Regions from separate parts of the Neobacillus sp. MER 74 genome, predicted to be linked through region 1. Evidence: riboswitches for the same ligand, from Rfam matches in the RefSeq annotation. Region 1 holds a riboswitch; each other region holds the start of a gene.
What was found. A riboswitch is a leader RNA that binds a small molecule or an ion and turns the genes downstream of it on or off. The one in region 1 is predicted to bind S-adenosylmethionine.
Positions count from the first base shown of each region.

Region 2: it holds a riboswitch for S-adenosylmethionine, as region 1 does, so the genes downstream of both, M3610_RS10725 (homoserine dehydrogenase) here and M3610_RS11600 (sugar ABC transporter substrate-binding protein) in region 1, are expected to answer to the same signal.
Region 3: it holds a riboswitch for S-adenosylmethionine, as region 1 does, so the genes downstream of both, M3610_RS07400 (methionine biosynthesis PLP-dependent protein) here and M3610_RS11600 (sugar ABC transporter substrate-binding protein) in region 1, are expected to answer to the same signal.
Region 4: it holds a riboswitch for S-adenosylmethionine, as region 1 does, so the genes downstream of both, metK (methionine adenosyltransferase) here and M3610_RS11600 (sugar ABC transporter substrate-binding protein) in region 1, are expected to answer to the same signal.

Region 1 is NZ_JAMAUV010000005.1:213,782-217,202, forward strand. It holds gene M3610_RS11595 (sugar ABC transporter ATP-binding protein) at 1-694, opposite strand, end outside; gene M3610_RS11600 (sugar ABC transporter substrate-binding protein) at 769-1,878, opposite strand; SAM riboswitch class I at 2,100-2,207, opposite strand; gene M3610_RS11605 (MFS transporter) at 2,442-3,421, shown strand, end outside.
Region 2 is NZ_JAMAUV010000005.1:28,099-31,519, reverse strand. It holds gene M3610_RS10740 (carbon-nitrogen hydrolase family protein) at 1-446, shown strand, start outside; gene M3610_RS10735 (GNAT family N-acetyltransferase) at 467-1,129, shown strand; gene M3610_RS10730 (GNAT family N-acetyltransferase) at 1,145-1,816, shown strand; SAM riboswitch class I at 1,910-2,018, shown strand; gene M3610_RS10725 (homoserine dehydrogenase) at 2,097-3,335, shown strand.
Region 3 is NZ_JAMAUV010000003.1:146,729-150,149, forward strand. It holds gene M3610_RS07395 (hypothetical protein) at 1-857, opposite strand, end outside; SAM riboswitch class I at 1,168-1,281, shown strand; gene M3610_RS07400 (methionine biosynthesis PLP-dependent protein) at 1,416-2,528, shown strand; gene metC (cystathionine beta-lyase) at 2,528-3,421, shown strand, end outside.
Region 4 is NZ_JAMAUV010000008.1:29,789-33,209, forward strand. It holds gene pckA (phosphoenolpyruvate carboxykinase (ATP)) at 1-1,292, opposite strand, end outside; SAM riboswitch class I at 1,540-1,679, shown strand; gene metK (methionine adenosyltransferase) at 1,883-3,082, shown strand; gene asnB (asparagine synthase (glutamine-hydrolyzing)) at 3,330-3,421, shown strand, end outside.

The sequences.
Region 1 (3,421 bases):
TATCTACAATCTTCTTTTTTGCAACCAATTCACCGTTCCTCATGACGGTCACTTCATCACAGATTTCAAAAATCTCTGGCAAGCGATGGGAAATAAAGATCACACCAACATCTTTTTCCTTTAAATCTCGAACAATCCTAAATAATTCGGTCGTTTCGGTATGACTCAAGGGTGCAGTCGGTTCATCTAGGATAAGAAACTTACATTGATTTGAAACAGCCCTTGCGATTAATATCATTTGTTTTTCCGCTAGTGATAACTCACTGACAAGAGTCTTCGTTGAAAGGGAAATATTCATACTCGCTAATATTTCCGCTGCTTTTTGATGAAGGTTCTTCCATTTCATCCATTGCTTTTTCCCCATGTTGTGGACGGTATCGAGCAGTAAAATATTTTCAGCCACTGTTAAATAAGGAATGAGCGCGGTATCTACCTCTTGATAAACGATTTGTATGCCTGCGTCTTGTGCATTTTTCGGAGAACGAATCTTCAGATCTTTCCCATCAAGCCGGATTTCACCGGTATAGTGATCATATGCACCGGAGAGAACCTTCATTAATGTTGATTTTCCTGCACCATTTGCCCCAATCAAGGCTTGGATTTCTCCAGTTTTCATTGAAAAATCAACTTGATTCAGTGCCTTCACTCCCGGAAATTCTATCGAGATGTTCTTCATCTCCAATATTGCGCTCATTAAATTCCACCTCCGTAAGCAAACACTCTCTTCATCTATTGAAAAAGAGAGTGTTTCTAGTTGTTAACCGAGAATTATTTATAATGGTTCTTTAAAGTCTTAATCCAATCCTCTTCAAATGCAGTCGATTGCCCCCAGCCTGGGATAATTTTTGCAAGGTTTACCATGTTTACAGGATCTTTAGACTTTTGAAGATTATCTTGTGAAACTAGTGATGCTTCTAAGTCAAAGGTCTGAGGTGTTTCTTCACCTGCAAGTTTCTTCGCAAGGATTCTCATATCCACAGCACCAATAAGTTTAGGATCGACCGCTGCTGTACTGGTCCATGCACTGCCTTTTCTTTGTATTTCTTGAAGATCCGCATTGGAAACATCAATTCCATAGATTTTTACCTCTTCACGGCCAGCTTCTTTCAGTGCACGCGCTGCACCAATTGCGAAAGCATCCCACGTAGCAAAAATGGCATCCAGTTTTCCTTTAGGATATTTATTTAACATCGCTGCAACCGCATTCTGCGTTTGAACACTTGTATCTGCAGCTGCTACACCAAAGCGTTCCACTTCTTTAAGTCCAGGATTTTTTGAAAGCACATCTTGATAAACCTTATTACGTCTAACCATGGCAGGGAAACCGTCAACCCATAGGTAGGCAATATTCGCTTTACCATTTGTATTCTTTACAAGTTGGTCGAGGGCCAATGTTGCTAACGCTTCATCATCCTGGGAAGTTAGTGTTACTCCTTCGACATTCGCTATATTTGGATTGGAGTCAAATGTAACAACACTTTTTCCTTTTTCAGCTATCTTTTTTACATCATTAACAGTCGCCTCATCATCACCATGAGAAATGATAAATCCATCATAATCTTGGTCTAACGCTTGATTAATGGCATCATGGAACTTTGCCGTGTCACCATTTGCTGTAAACACGTCTACTTTAAAGCCTAGTGCTTCTCCCTCTTCTTTAGCACCGGCTAAGAATTGAGCAGTATGATCGTCTCCGCCAATTTTACGAATAACCTTAATTTTCAGTTGGTCCCCATTCGTGAATTTTTCTGGTACACCTTCAAGTGTAACTTTTTTGCCGCTAGCTTGTTTGGTTTCTTCCCCTGATGCACAGCCAGTAAGTAAAAGTGTGGCTGCCAATGCTGATACAAGCGTACTTTTAAAGATATTTCTTTTCATGTTAAAAACTCCCCCTGTTTGATTCTTATTAATATTCCATTACTCCTATTGGAGAAGTTGGTTTTTATTAAAATAAAGGCTGTGTTAACTTGTCTGTTGATTTCCGTTCCAGGCACGAAGGTCAACATAGTGCTAAAAATCAACATTAACCTTTATCCCAGCCAAAATAAAAAACCTCTCCAGAAAAGAGAGGTTTCATCACAAGTTAAGGGACTACTCCTCTCTTATCTTTCAAAACAAAAAATTGTTTTGCAGGATTTAGCACCAATTCCAATTGGAACGGTTGCTGGGCGTCATCGGGCCAGTCCCTCTGCCACTCTTGATAAGAGAACGTAATATTCTGTTAAGTAATAAATTAGATTTTAGTCCCCTATTGACAAGTTGTCAATAGTGTTTTGAATATTTCTAATAAAGTTATTTTTCACTATCTGGCAAGGTCACTGAATATTAGCTATGACTTTTCGCAACTTTATTGATAGGATAACCCTTTAAAATTATCAGAAATTTCGGTATGATGATATTTAGAAAACCGAAATATATTTCAGAAAGAAGTGTTATTTTTAATGACTCACCAGAAACGTGCAAAACGTAATTTAATCATCATGTGGTTTGCGAACTTCTTTGTCGCTGGAAGTATGACGATGGTTATGCCGTTTATCTCGTTGTACATTGAGACATTTGGAGACTTCTCGGAAAAATATGTCCAACATTGGTCTGGAATCACATTTGGAATTACGTTTGTTTCAGCCTTCGCCTTCTCGCCGATTTGGGGTCGAATTGGCGATCGTTATGGACGAAAAAAAATCCTTATAATATCCGGTTTAGGGATGGGATTATCCATTTTCCTCATGGGGTATGTCCATTCTGTTTGGCAGCTGTTGCTCCTCCGTTTTTGCATGGGATTCTTTTCGGGATTTATTCCGATGTCGCAGGCATTTATTTCAACGCAAACACCACAGGATATTGCTGGGCGCGTGCTTGGAACCTTACAAACAGGCAGTATTACAGGATCCCTATTAGGGCCTATGCTGGGGGGAATCCTTGCAGATTCACTTGGCTATTCTACCACCTTTAAATGGACGTCCATTTCTATTTTCATTTCTGCCCTGCTTGTCATCACCACAAAGGAATTTATGATTGAAGCCAAAAAAGGAACAAAAGCCCATTATTCAAGCAGAGAAGTGGTTAGACATATTGTCCGCAATCCAGTTTTATTAACCGTGCTGCTCATCTCTTCCCTTGTCCAGGTCGCGCATTTCAGCATCCAGCCAATTTTATCATTATTCGTTAGCGACCTACATGGACCGGCAAATGTTGCCTTTTATTCAGGAATTGCCTTTTCTGCTGCCGGACTTGGCAATTTATTAATGTCACGAAATTGGGGAAAGATTGCCGATAAGTATGGTTATATTAAAATCTTAATCATTCTTCTTTTCCTAGCAGGGATCGTCTACCTGCCAGGTGCAGTGGTCACTAATTTTTGGCAGCTGGTTATCATCCGCATTGCTCTTGGAGTCACAATTGGTGGAATCATTCCTGTCAG
Region 2 (3,421 bases), 190 kb from region 1:
AGATTTTTGAAACAGAAAAAGGGAAAATCGCCCTGCTTACTTGTTATGATATTGAATTCCCAGAGATCGTGCGGATGGCAAAGGCTAAGGGTGCTGATGTCATTTTCTGTCCATCGTGTACAGATGATCGTCATGGGTTTCATCGTGTTCGCTATACCAGCCATGCACGGGCAATTGAGAATCAAGTATATGTGGTTTTAACAGGAACAGTGGGTTCACTGCCGACGGTTGACTTTATGCGTGCTAATTTTGGTCAAGCTGTCATTATTACTCCAAATGATATTCCATTTCCTCCTAAGGGCATATTGGTTGAAGGTGAAATTAATAATGACATGATTGTAACGGGTGATCTGGATTTAAATTTGTTATATGAAGTAAGTGAACGAGGATCTGTTACAACCTGGCGTGATCGCAGAACTGATTTATACACAGACTGGGAAAAGTAAACAGAAGGGGTGGGTTTAGTATGTATCGAAGTGAATTTTACGTTTTTGACCAAGAGCGGCCTGTTCCGGTTATCATTCGCAATTATACCAAACAGGATTTTGCCGATCTTATCAAGATTCAATCCGAGTGCTTCCCACCTCCTTTTCCATCAGAATTATGGTGGAATAAAGAGCAACTAACCAATCATGTGGACCTGTTTCCAGAAGGTGCATTATGTATTGAGGTTGATGGTGAATTAGCCGGTTCGTTAACCGCCTTAATTATCGATTTTGATCCCAGCGATAAAAACCATACGTGGGAAGAAATCACTGACCATGGATACATCCGAAACCATAATCCAAGGGGGAATACCTTGTACATCGTTGATATCAGTGTCCGACCCAGGTACCGTAAACTAGGGCTAGGAAAATTGATGATGCATGCTATGTACCATGTTGTTATTGAGAGAGGTTTAGAGCGCTTACTAGGCGGGGGTAGAATGCCAGGTTTTTATAGAGTAGCTGATAACATGACACCGGAGCAATATTTAGCATCAATTATAACGGGAGAATTAAAGGATCCTGTCATTACATTTTTGCTGCGCTGCGGCCGTGTCCCGGTAGGAATTATTGAAAACTATCTAGAGGATGAGGAATCCTGTAACAATGCTGTATTAATGGAATGGAAAAATCCTTTTAAATAATTGGGGGGGATATTTATGGATTATATTAGAATCACAAGTATAGATGATCCGAATTTTAGAAAACTGCATAACTTAATGGGAGAAATTTTCCCGCCAGAAGAAGTCCTGGCATATGAGCTATGGAAAGAGCCATTAGAAGATCCGAGTATTCGGGTATTCGTGGCAGTCGATGGCGATAAAGTCTTAGGTGCAACTGAATACCGTTATTATCCTGATTGGAATATTGCCATGACAGATTTTACGATTATAGGTAAACCTGGCCTAAGCCTTGGTCGATTTTTAGCTCAAAACCGGTTAAAGGATTTACAACAATTAGCAAATAAAAATGGAAAAGAGCTTCACGGAATGTTTGCAGAAATATACGATCCTTACAGAGTTGAACATCACGAATTTGGCGGCGTAAAGGTTATGGACCCTTATGTGCGACGTGAAGTGCTTTCCCATTTGGGTTACAAGCGGTTAGATTTCTCATATGTTCATCCATCCTGGGAAAATAATGGGGAAGCCGTAACTGGGCTAGATTTATGTTTCATGCCATTAGACGATGAGCTTAAATCTCTCCCAACTAATCTTGTAAAGGATTTCCTAACAACCTATTACTCCATACTTTCAAACAAACCGAAGGAATGGTTAGAAATGATAGACCGTCTAGGAGACAAGGGAGAAGTAACCCTGTTACCTTTGTAAAAAAAAGAAATTTCAAATAATATTGACATCTACAAAGGATTCAACTAGAATTCTCTTTATAACTTGGAAATTTAATCAAACAATTACATAAAACTCTTATCCAGAGCGGCGGAGGGACTAGGCCCGATGAAGCCCGGCAACCATCAAGGTAAATCTTGAAAAGGTGCTAATTCCTGCAGGTTATTTGCCTGACAGATAAGAGGAGGAAACTAACCCTCTTCTTATGAAGAGGGTTTTTTTCTATTTAGCCATGTCTATTATAAATGAAGGGTGGATCAATATGTCTGTGATAAAAGTAGCGATTCTAGGTTTCGGAACAGTCGGGGAAGGTGTTTATAGAACGATTCAATCCCATGCAGAAGAACTTGAGGGAGTATTAGGAAAAAGGGTCGAAGTCGCAGCTGTACTAATTAGAAATAAGCATAAAAAGAGAAATATTAATGAAGATGTATTAGTCACTGCAGATTTCAATGAAATTTTAAGTCTACCTCAACTTGATGTTATTGTCGAAGCAATCGTCAATAAAGAACCCACTTTTACATTTTTAAAACAAGCGATTCAAAAAGGATGTCACATAATTACAGCTAATAAAGAAATGTTTGCACACCACGGGAATGACCTGCTCGAGTTAGCAAAGCATCATAATGTTTCAGTAGGTTACGAAGCGACAGTTGCGGGTGGTATACCTGTTATTCAAACCTTAAGGCAGCTATTAAACGTAAACCGTGTTCATCACGTGCAAGGCATACTAAATGGAACATCGAATTTCATCTTAACGGAAATGCGTGAGAAGAAGCAGTCCTTTGCTGACGCTCTAAGTTTAGCACAAGCAAAGGGGTTTGCTGAAGCAGACCCAACCAATGATGTCGAAGGCTTTGATGCTTTTTATAAAACAATGATTCTAAGCAGAATTGCATTTGGTGAGGAACCAAATTGGGAGGATGTAGAACGAGAAGGGATTACTTCAATTACAAGTGAATTAATCGAGGCAGCTGAAAGACTTGGACTTAGGTTTAAACTTATTGCAAGTATAAGTAAGAAAGGTGATCAAATTAAGGCCGCTGTTAGACCAGTCCTTGTTGGAAAGTCTCATCCTTTTTATTCTATTGAAGGGGTAGAAAATGCCGTTAATGTTTACACGGATCTTGTTGGTAGTATTACATTACAAGGACCAGGTGCCGGCATGTTTCCAACAGCAAGTGCAGCAATCGAAGATTTAGTTTATGTCTGTCAAAATAAGCGGATAAATAAGTATTTCACAAAGACGCCAGCATTTCATTTAGGAGATAAAAAAGAGCATGCAGACGAATTATGGATAATTCAAGGTCTCACAAAGGATTTTAAAAACCCATTGATCACATGGATTACTCAAACTAATGAGGAGACAGCAATTATCCGGACAAATACGGAGTTAATTAAACAGTTAATGAGTGAACAGAACATAAAATGTTGCTTTCAAATTTTAGGGGAGTATGAAATAGAAAGCAATGATAAAGAAGTATCATTAGCCGCCATATAGTTTGAATGAAATCATAAGCAATTATTCCGTAAAAAGAGCGCATAAGCTCTTTTTTTTGTGAATTTCTATGCTCCTAATTGGAGGGA
Region 3 (3,421 bases), on a different contig from region 1:
TCCCACCACATGCCTACGGCACTATCACCTGTTCTCATACCAGGTGTAACAGTATAGTCCCACTCAGTACCAGAAATTCTTCCCCAGTTTGTTATGGCAAATCGATCTGGGGCAGTAGCGTCACGTCCGCTCATAGAATATTGAGCACTTATATCTGGATTATTGAAGTTGTTGAACGCTTGCCAAAATGCAGGGACTGAACTTCCAGAATAATCCTTTTCATAATTGATAGATTCAACTTCTCCATTTCCCGGAACTTTAAATGGGGCTTGGTCATTTCCATCAACCATTGTATCCAACATCATTCTTAAACCAACATCATGGTTTTCCGTTCCTGTGTTTGTAATAATGTACCTAATCTGTAATGCATCAGGCAGACCTGTTGCCGGATTTATTCCGGCCTGTAAGACTTGCTTTACTGCTATGTCACCAGTTTTCCAAACAGATTCATTTTTTGTATTTCCATCATTATTAACTGGAGCTTGGGTAAACTGACCATCAGGCTGGTTACCATAGATTAGGGTATTCCCATCGACTTTTAACGTTGTAAAAGAGGTTCCTGGGCTTGATGGCCAACTATAAATGAGATTAAACCATCTTTCTGCACCCTCTTCTTTAAGTCCTGCATTGAATCTTCCATCAGAACCGACTTGAGCCTGGATAAAATCATTTCCTATGTTCCCACCATAAAGTGAGGCGATTGAAAATGTCCGGGCCTGTTTGGTAGGAAAAGGTTTTTCCTTAATGGTTTCCGTCTTTGGTTCTTCCGCCCCGTAAACCACACTTTGCATCGCGGATAACAATGCCAGTACAAAAACTAATGTTACAGATAACCGTTTTTTAAAACTACTCAACATTTAAAAATCCTCCTGCTCTCTAGTTTAATTCTCAACAAAAGCTTTTTATTTGACCTCTTCTTTTAGTACCCCCTCTTTATTTGTGTTCTTAATTAAGAACAATGTAATTATATTCCATTTATCACCTGAACTAAAACTAAATTATGTAGTCAAATACTATGAAAATAGCTGATATATCAACATCATTCGCCAACTTTCCCTAAATACTTACATGACATTTATGAAACTATTTATAGATATTAAAATAAAAAACAAATTTGACATAACACGAATTTTGTAGTAAATTTTATAAATAATCTAAATAATTGTTTTCTTATCAAGAGAGGTTGAGGGAAGGGCCCTGTGACACCTCAGCAACCTTCAATGTTTATTCTCATTGAAAAGGTGCTAAGTCCTGCAAATTTATTAATTTGCTAGATAAGAAGAATGACAGTGCGTTGTGCATACAAAAGTCTTCTTCTTATAAGAAGACTTTTTTTATTTATCAAAAAGCTTTATTACTCAATCGCGTTAATGTGAAAAATTATATTCATTTTTTATTACTAAGGAGTGTCCATCATGTACAAAATCGATACGAAACTTGCCCAAATAGGTAACCGAAGTGAAACAACTACTGGAACGGTTAACCCACCTGTATACTTTTCAACGGCCTTCCGCCATGAGGGTATTGGCCAATCAACTGGCTTTGACTATACGCGAACAGGAAATCCAACACGCCAGCTCCTTGAGAAAACAATTGCTGATTTAGAGAATGCGGATCAGGGATATGCATGCAGTTCTGGTATGGCGGCCATTCAACTGATTCTTGCACTATTTGAATCTGGTGATGAATGGATCGTCAGTGAAGATTTATATGGAGGCACCTACCGCCTATTAGAACAGGGATATAAAAAATGGGGCTTAACGACTCAATATGTGAATACCTGTTGTCCGGATGAGATTGAAAAGAAAATTACCCCGCAAACAAAAGCTATTTTCTTAGAAACGCCAACCAATCCGCTCATGCAGGAATCTGATATTGCGGCCGTTTCAAAAATTGCAAAGCAGCACGGATTATTATTAATCGTGGATAACACTTTCTATACTCCACTCCTGCAGCAGCCGATTACACTTGGTGCGGATATTGTTATCCACAGTGCAACGAAATACTTAGGTGGACATAATGACGTCCTTGCCGGCCTTGTTGTTGCAACTGGGAAAGAACTTTGTGAAGCATTGGCCTTCCACCATAACGGTGCTGGAGCGGTGCTAAGTCCCTTTGATTCTTGGTTATTAATGCGCGGAATGAAAACATTGTCCCTTCGGTTGGAACGACATGAAAAAAATGCAAAAAACATCGTCGAATTTCTTTCGGAGCATGATGCGGTAACAGATGTCCTTTACCCTGGCCGAGGTGGAATGGTTTCCTTTAGGATCAAAGACGAAACTTGGGTTAATCCATTTTTACAAGGTTTAAAGCTTATTAGTTTTGCGGAAAGTTTAGGTGGGACAGAAAGCTTTATTACCTATCCGGCAACACAAACACATGCGGATATACCAGAAGAAGTTCGTATTCAAGCAGGCGTTTGTAATCGGTTATTACGTTTTTCTGTAGGACTTGAGGATTCACAGGACATAATTGAAGATTTAGAAAAAGCATTTATCCATGTTCAAGAAGGAGCGATTGCCTAATGTCACACGATCAATATACCTTTGAAACCAGACTCCTTCATAATAAGCACAAAATTGATCCTGTAACTGGAGCGGTTAGTGTACCGATCCAACATGCATCAACCTTCCACCAATCGGACTTCGATCAGTTTGGCAAGTATGATTATGGCCGCAGTTTAAATCCGACAAGAGAAGCACTTGAAGATGTGATTGCAGAACTCGAAGGTGGAATCAAAGGATTTGCCTTTTCATCTGGGATGGCGGCCATTTCAACAGCGTTCCTCTTGCTTTCTGCAGGTGATCATATTGTTATTACAGAGGATGTGTATGGCGGGACATTTCGGATGGTCACGCAAGTTCTCACCCGACTCGGAATTGACCATACCTTTGTTGATATGACAAATTTAGAGGAAGTAAAAGAAGCTATTCAGCCGAATACAAAAGCGTTTTATGTAGAAACACCATCAAATCCATTAATGAAAGTGACTGACATACAAGCAATAAGCAACCTTGCAAAGGAGACGGGTGCATTAACATTCGTTGATAACACGTTCCTTACCCCTTCACATCAAAAACCATTAGAGCTAGGTGCCGATGTTGTCCTGCACAGCGCGACGAAATTTTTATCTGGCCATAGTGATGTTGTTGCTGGCCTTGCCGTCGTCAATGACGCAGACCTGGCGAAAAGATTAGGCTTTTTACAGAATGGATTTGGGGCCATCTTAGGCGTTCAAGATGCATGGCTAGTATTAAGAGGAATCAAGACACTGCACGTACGCTTGGAACAATCTCAAAATTCAGCTATCAGACTAGCAGAGTTTTTAAATGCACACCCGCTTGTTGATAAGGTCCATTATCCGGGACTGGAAAGTCACCCGCAATATCACATTCAGAAGAATCAAGCCGCTGGACCT
Region 4 (3,421 bases), on a different contig from region 1:
CCGCCGGTCCAGCCTGTATTCACAAGAAATACATTCGCATTGTGCTCAAGAATCTTTTCACCTAACATTTCGGCGTATCGAGTTGCAGGCAACGGCAAGAATGGTGCACCAAAGCAGGTAGAGAAGGTAGCTTGTGGTGAGGTAATTCCACGCTCTGTTCCAGCTAGTTTTGAAGTATAACCACTTAAAAAATGATACATTGCTTGTTCCTTAGTGAGTTTTGAAATAGGAGGCAATACACCAAAAGCGTCAGCCGTCAAGAAAATGATAGTGTTTGGATGTCCAGCAATACTTGGTTGAACAATATTATCAATCGCATGAATTGGATAAGCAGCACGTGTATTTTCTGTTAATGTGCCATCATCATAATCAGGGATTCTGGATTCTTGATTCAAGGTAACATTTTCTAATACCGTTCCAAAGCGGATCGCATCAAAAATTTGCGGCTCTTTCTCACGAGAAAGATTAATACATTTTGCATAGCAGCCTCCCTCGATATTGAAGACACCGTTGGATGACCAGCCGTGCTCATCATCACCAATTAATCGACGATTTGGATCCGCGGATAAAGTGGTTTTTCCAGTACCAGATAAGCCGAAAAATAATGCAACATCGCCTTCAAGACCAACATTGGCAGAACAATGCATGGAAAAAATATTATTTTCCGGAAGCAGATAGTTCATGACTGAGAAAATAGATTTCTTCATTTCGCCTGCATATTCTGTTCCACCGATTAGAACAATTCTTTTCTCAAATGATACAATAATAAAGGCCTCCGAATTTGTGCCATCAATTGCCGGATTTGCCTTGAAATTAGGGACAGAAATAACAGTGAAACCAGCATCATGTTCAAGCAGCTCTTCTTCTGTCGGGCGAATAAATAACTGGTGTACAAATAAATTTTGCCATGCTAATTCATTGATAACCCTGATAGGTAAACGCGATTTTTTATCGGCACCAGCAAAGCCTTTAAAAACAAAGATTTCATCTTTCTGTTGTAAATAATTAATGACCTTTTGATAAAGCTTTGTGAAAACCGGCTCGGAAATTGGTTGATTGGTCGTGCCCCATTCAATTTTATTTTTCGTTGAATCTTCTACAACAATGAATTTATCTTGTGGAGATCGGCCAGTATATTTACCAGTAGCGACACTAATTGCCCCAGTAGAAGTTAGTCCCCCTTCATGACGGGTTAAGACTTTTTCAACTAACTGTGGAACAGATAATTGTACATGAACATGACTTTCATTCAACAATTGATTTAATTCATTAGGAGTATCAACAGAATTCATTAATGAGACCTTCCTTTGTCTAAGTTTTATGTTGTTAATAATACAAAAAGTATAACACATTAGTTGAAATAATGTATCCTATTAATCTGAATTTATATATTTTAAAACTTTAAATGAAGATATAAAAAAATTTTATAAAAGGTTAATGACTTACACCGTATTTTTCCCATTTTTTGAGGAAGATATTTCTAAAAAATACATTGACATTGTTACCCAGTATGATATTATTCTAAGTTGAACGGATACTCTCTTATCCTGAGCTGGTGGAGGGACAGGCCCAATGAAACCCAGCAACCTGCAGTATGAAAAGATGAACCACTTTAAAAGGTCCTTTTCAAATGCGAAGGTGCTAATCTGACGCAAGGCTAATGCCTTGAACGATAAGAGCGAAAGGCCGAAAACAACCTTTCCTCTATGGTAAGGTTTTTTGTTTTTTTATAAGTCCTTTTATGAAATGAGTCTCTAATAAAAATCCTTTGTTTATTACATACTAAGGGAATGAGTACCGTATCAAATTCTCGAGGTTTAAGAAGTATACCTGTAACCTTCGAAAAAAATCCTCGTGATCTCATAATAAAGGAGGAATTCAGATGTCAAGAAACGCGCGTTTGTTCACTTCTGAATCAGTTACTGAGGGTCATCCAGATAAAATCTGTGACCAAATTTCTGATTCCATTTTAGATGCTATTTTAGCAAAGGATGCTAATGCTCGTGTTGCGGCTGAAACTTCAGTAACAACTGGATTAGTGTTAGTGGCAGGGGAAATCACAACATCTACATATGTGGATATTCCAAAAATCGTTCGTGAAACGATTAAAGGGATAGGATATGATCGTGCGAAATATGGATTTGACTCCGAGACATGTGCCGTTTTAACATCTATTGATGAACAGTCTCCAGACATTGCGATGGGTGTTGACCAAGCTTTGGAGGCTCGTGAAGGTCAAATGTCTGATGAGCAAATTGAAGCAATTGGAGCAGGAGATCAAGGGTTAATGTTTGGTTTTGCATGTAATGAAACGAAAGAGCTTATGCCGCTTCCAATCTCACTTGCACACAAGCTTGCTCGTAAATTAACAGAAGTTCGGAAAGATAATGTCCTTGAATACCTTCGACCAGACGGAAAAACCCAGGTAACGGTGGAATATGATGAGAATGATAAACCGGTACGGATTGATACCATTGTTATTTCTACTCAACATAACCCAGAAGTAACGTTAGAGCAAATTCAACGTAACTTGAAGGAATATGTCATTAACCCTGTCGTACCAAAAGAGCTTATCGATGAAAACACTAAATATTTTATTAATCCAACCGGACGTTTCGTTATTGGCGGCCCTCAAGGGGATGCAGGTTTAACAGGCCGTAAAATTATCGTTGATACGTATGGTGGTTATGCTCGTCATGGCGGCGGTGCTTTCTCAGGTAAGGATCCGACAAAAGTGGACCGTTCCGCTGCATATGCCGCTCGTTATGTAGCTAAAAATATTGTCGCTGCTGGTCTTGCTGAAAAATGTGAAGTTCAACTGGCCTATGCGATTGGTGTAGCACGACCGGTTTCCATCGCTGTGGATACGTTTGGTACTGGTAAAGTAAACGAAGATATTCTAGTGGACCTGGTGAGTGAAAACTTTGACCTCCGTCCTGCTGGAATCATCAACATGCTGGACCTACGTCGTCCAATCTACAAACAAACAGCAGCCTATGGTCACTTTGGCCGTACAGATATTGACCTGCCTTGGGAGCGTACGGATAAAGTAGAAGCATTACGAGCGCAAGCAAATATTTAAATAGAAAGAGGGGGTTACATATGACATGTAACTCCCGTTTTTATTTGTACGTCTAATTACCTGCACATTTAATCGGTATTTGACTAAAATGAAATGTTTATACAGGTCAAAAGAAGTAAAAAATGGGGATAGTAAATTTACCTATTGTTCACAGTGCATTTTTTCAAAAAAAAGTGGTAGTATTAGAGAGTATGTTTTTTGGATTAAATCCTTTATTTAGGGATATTTAGAAGAGGTGAGGTACATAATGTGTGGCTTTATAGGTTGTGTACACGATACAACACAAAACTATAGTGAAGTACAAAAACAACAATTTAAAAATATGAACGATATTATCAC